One region of the Arthrobacter sp. YAF16 genome, then DNA from elsewhere that is predicted to be linked to it. Evidence: predicted binding sites of a transcription regulator. Region 1 holds the regulator's gene; the other holds the start of a gene.
The links. Region 1 encodes Rex, which represses fermentation and respiration genes when NADH is low (regulators of the CRP and FNR family bind a similar motif). Its sites were predicted from a motif close to CTTGTGAANNNNTTCACAAG; they were not measured.
Positions count from the first base shown of each region.

Region 2: the regulator Rex is predicted to act here: its motif matches at 1,227-1,246, upstream of AB4Y91_RS05840 (glyceraldehyde-3-phosphate dehydrogenase).

Region 1 is NZ_JBFRDC010000001.1:334,815-337,280, forward strand. It holds gene AB4Y91_RS01605 (HAD family hydrolase) at 1-231, opposite strand, end outside; gene AB4Y91_RS01610 (glutaredoxin family protein) at 353-625, shown strand; gene AB4Y91_RS01615 (redox-sensing transcriptional repressor Rex) at 729-1,424, shown strand; gene AB4Y91_RS01620 (hypothetical protein) at 1,472-2,329, opposite strand.
Region 2 is NZ_JBFRDC010000001.1:1,250,432-1,252,897, reverse strand. It holds gene AB4Y91_RS05840 (glyceraldehyde-3-phosphate dehydrogenase) at 1-1,008, opposite strand, end outside; gene AB4Y91_RS05835 (hypothetical protein) at 1,292-1,444, shown strand; RNA gene rnpB (RNase P RNA component class A) at 1,514-1,907, opposite strand; gene AB4Y91_RS05825 (slipin family protein) at 2,019-2,466, shown strand, end outside.

The DNA.
Region 1 (2,466 bases):
GGCGTGGACGTCGTCCATGTTCTCGCCGCGGAACACGAACATCAGCTGCTTCCAGGCAAAGCCCGCCGCCTGGGGAATGGTGAACGCCCCGCGCTGATGCATTTTGCGGGCCACGTGGAAGAGACTGGCGCCCCTCATAAGGGTGTTGTCAACGTCGAAGAAGGCGGCTTCGCCGTGCTGCGGTGACGCAACAGGCCGCGTGGCCACAGCGACGATCTTCTCCTCGGGCATGCCACGAGTCTAGTCAATGGCGGGGGATCCCACGCGCAGAAGGGGCCCCGCCGCACCGGCCGCCCGGCTGGAACACCAGGTCGCGTCGACGCCGGGCCGGGCGCCGGGCTACCGTGGAACCATGGCCATACCCGCGCCCCTTCCCGATGTCGTACTCATCACCAAAGCTGACTGCCACCTGTGCGCGGACGCGCGCGACGCCGTCGGCCGGGTCACCGCTGCGCTGGGACTCGGCTGGTCCGAGCGGTCCATCGACGACGACGATGTCCTGCGCGAGCGCTACGCCGAGGAGATCCCGGTACTGCTGGTGGACGGGGTCCAGCGGGATTTCTGGCGGATCGACGAGGTTCGGCTGGCCCGAACCCTGCGCCGCGCCCTCGGCCAGTCAGCCTGAGTGCACCCCGGGCAAGCGGCTGCGGCGACGCGGTCCCCGGCTTTGTGGCCCGAACTGCGGGGGCTCTAGAGTGGAGTCACAACGCGACGCAATGGAGCAGATAGTGACTTCGCTGGATTCTTCACCCGACGCCCTGCCCGGGGCGGCCGGACCTGCTGCCAAGCAGATCCCGCCCGCGGCCGTGGCGCGGCTGACGATCTATTTGCGCGCCCTGACCACTTTGCTGGCCGAGGGGGTGGACCGGGTCTCCTCTGAATCGCTCGCCGAGGCTTCGGGCGTCAGTTCCTCCACCCTCCGCAAGGACCTCTCCTATGTGGGGTCCTATGGAACGCGGGGCGTGGGCTATGAGGTGCAGTACCTGAACCGGCACATTGCCGCGGCCCTGGGTTTGACCCATGACTGGAAAGTTGCGATCGTCGGCGCCGGCAACCTCGGCAAGGCCCTCGCCCGGTACGGCGGCTTCGAGTCCCGGGGCTTTGACATCGTGGCGATCTTCGACGCCGACCAGATGGTGGTGGGCAGCGAGGTTGGCTGGCTGCGGGTGAGCGACGCCGCAGATCTGGAAGCCGTGCTGCGCCGCACCGGGACCAACATGGTGGTCCTGGCGCTGCCCGCGGCCGTGGCGCAAAGCGTGTGCGACCGGGTAGTGGCCGCAGGCGTGCGCAGCATCCTGAGCTTCGCCCCGGTCATGCTGCAGGTCCCGCCGGGAGTCAATCTCCGCAAGGTGGATATGGCCACCGAACTGCAGATTCTCGCCTACCACGCACAAAGGGCGCAGGACCCGGAAGACGCCGACTGACTTCAGTCGGCCCATCCGGCTCCCGCGCCCTCTGCAGCGGTGCTTGGTTAGCGGCCGTAGGGGTTCTGCGCGTACGGGTTGGAGAACGGCTGCTGCTTCTGGAAGTAGGGGGAAACCGTCGGCAGGTACAGGATCACGATGCCGGCCACGCCCATCAGGATCACGATGATCTGCAGCACGCCGGAGAGTGCGCCGAAGGCGAATACGCCGCCGAACAGGCCAAACAGCGACAGGGCGGCAAAGACCGTTCCCAGGATGCGGGCCCAATTCTTGCCCTTGCGGACCGGGAATGCGACCAGCGCGTAGAGCCCGAAGGAGATGAGGCCGCCAATGATGCCGCTGATGGGGACGATTGCCCGCACCGCATTGAGTTCGTCCGCTGAGAGTCTCCTGCCCTGCTGGGCGCCGGCCTGCTGCATCGCGGTCTCAAAGTAGTCCGCCCCGGTAAAGGACACAACCAGGCTGCTGATGAGGGACAGGATGCCCGCACCGATGATGAGCCAGAAGGCGAGGTCGAGCTGCGGCGGCCTGGTCCCGGCTCCACCGGTGGGGAGTTCCGACGGATACTGCGCGTAAGGGGATTGGCCGTAGGGGCTCTGGCCGAACTGGCCCGGGGCCTGCCCGTAGGCCGGCGGCTGCTGGCCATAGCCGGGAGCCTGCTGCCCGTACTGGGGCCCGTTTTGCCCGTACTGCGGAGCCTGCTGCCCGTACTGGGGCGCCTGCGGGGCGTTCTGGCCATACTGCGGAGCCTGCTGGCCGTACTGGGGCGCCTGCGGGGCATTCTGCCCATACTGCGGAGCCGGCGGCTGCTGTCCGAACTGGGGAGCATTCTGGCCGTACTGCGGAGCCTGCTTGCCCGACTCGGGTCCGTCCGGGCTGGAAGGCTCGACTGGCGGGTTACTCATGGCGGTCCTTTGCATTTCGATGACGGGATGGGCTACCGGGACCAGTGTCTTCACCCTGCCCCCAGCATGGTTTAACTACACCGTACCCCGCGCTCGCGGCGGTTTGGGTCATTCCGCGGAGGTATTCTGAGGGGCAT
Region 2 (2,466 bases), 920 kb from region 1:
GCGGCGGTCACCCTTGTGGAAGTTGTCGATCAGGTTCTGGTCGTTGGTGAAGGAGTGGACCGTCTCTACGTGGCCGTGCACGACGCCGTAGCGGTCGTTGATCGCCTTTAGTACCGGCGTGATGGCGTTGGTGGTGCAGGACGCCGCCGAAACAATCTTGTCCGAATCCGTGATGGTGGCGTGGTTGATGCCGTGCACGATGTTTTTCAGCTCGCCCTTGCCCGGGGCGGTGAGCAGAACGCGGGAAACGCCCTTGCTCTGCAGGTGCTGGGAGAGGCCCTCGGCGTCGCGCCAGCGGCCGGTGTTGTCGACCACCAGTGCGTCGTGGATGCCGTAGGCGGTGTAGTCCACCGTGGCCGGGTTGTCCGAGTAGATGACCTGGATCTGGACGCCGTTGGCAGTGATGGTGTCGTTCTCGAGGTCCACCTTGATGGTGCCTTCGAAGGACCCGTGCACCGAGTCGCGGCGCAGCAGGCTGGCGCGCTTGGTGAGGTCGTTGTCCGACCCGCGGCGCACCACGATCGCGCGCAGCCGCAGGCCGTGCCCGCCGCCGGCCTTCTCGATCAGGAGGCGGGCCAGGAGCCGGCCGATGCGGCCAAAGCCGTAGAGGACGACGTCGGTGCTGGTGCGGTCGTCGCCGCCGCGCTTGCCGACCACTTCGGCCAGCTCCTCGCGCAGGAAGTCGTCCAGGCTGATGCCGTTGCCTTCTACGCGGTACTTTTCGGTCAGGCGGGCAATGTCGATGGCTGCCGCGCCGAGGTCCAGCTTGGTGAGGGCGTCGAGCAGGGGCGCGGTCTCTTCGAGGCGCAGCTCTTCCTTGCTCATCCGGCGGGCAAAACGGTGCGCCTTGAGGATGTTCATGGTGGACTTGTTGATCAGGCTCCGGCCGTGGATGGACGTCACCACGTTGTTTTCGCGGTACAGCCGGCCGATCACCGGAATCATGGCCTCGGCGAGCGCCTCCCGGCCCATCCACGTATCAAGACAAGAATCTGACGTCTGGCTCACAGAACTACCTTCCTAAAATCCACCACATACGTCCTCGTATGCGGAAGTCGGCTGCCGGCGGATCTCCGGAACCTGGACGCGGCGGGGATTCGGTCCACCCCGGGCGCCTGCATGGAGCGCAAAGAAAAAGCCACCGGCGGCGAACGCAGACCCGGTGGCAGAACATCTACGTTCGCTATCCATTCTAGAGCGGGGCGCCGGTCCAGGGGGCCGGAGGCGGCGTGAAATCACTCACACGAGCGGGGTCCGCCGCGTCACGCAGCCCTTGACGTAGGATGTCCAGATGGGACTCATAGTTGCACTACTTGTCATCTGGCTCATTCTTTCGATCCTGGGCTTCGTCGTGAAGGGCCTGCTTTGGCTGGCCGTCATCGGCCTGGTCCTGTTCGTCGCCACGGCGGCGTGGGGCTGGGTGAAGCGGAAGGCCAAGGCCTGATCCGAAACCTACACCTCGATCCAAACGGCAAGGACCGGCACCACACGGTGCCGGTCCTTTTCGTTTGGTTGGATGGGTTGACCGATACGCCGGGTTCTGTGTTCCCGCGCTGTTGCCGGCGCGGGAGTAGCGGCCATCCATCTACGGACGCCGTTGCCGACGCCCTCCAGCGGCCTACCCGGACACTCGGGCGGGCAGCCCTCAAACGTGTCCTGTCTGGCCTTGCTCCGGGTGGGGTTTACCTAGCCTTCCCGGTCACCCGGGAAGCTGGTGGTCTCTTACACCACCGTTTCACCCTTACCTGCTCCCCCGACCGTGCGGACACGGCCCTGGGGCAGGCGGTCTATTCTCTGTGGCACTGGCCTGCGGGTTACCCCGAGTGGGCGTTACCCACCACCCTGCCCTGCGGAGCCCGGACGTTCCTCGAGCCACTTGCGTGACGCGCGGCCGCCTGGTCAACCCATCCGGTTCTCATTCTACGGGCTGCCCCCGCAGGCTCACCGCACCGGCGCCTTTTGGGCCTGCCGGTGGGAGAATGAAAGCAGCAACCCCGCCAGGCAAGGAAGCGATTCGGATGGATTTCACCGCCGTCGTCATTTGGCTGATCATCGCCGCGCTCGTGCTCATCCTGGCCCGGGCCTCGATCCGGATTGTGCGCCAGTATGAGCAGGGCGTGCTGTTCCGGCTGGGCCGGGTGATCGGAGTCCGGATGCCCGGGCTGCGCTTTATCATCCCGGTGATCGACCGGCTGCAGCTGGTCAGCCTGCGGATCGTGACCATGCCGATCCAGTCGCAGGGCATCATCACCCAGGACAACGTCAGCGTGGATATCTCCGCGGTGGCCTACTACCGGGTGATCGACGCCGTGAAGTCGGTGGTGGCGATCGAAAATGTGGCTGCCGCGATCAACCAGATCGCCCAGACGACGCTCCGCAAGGTGGTCGGCCGGCACAGCCTGGACCAGACCCTGTCCGAAACGGAACACATCAACAGCGACATCCGCGAAATCCTGGACGCACTCA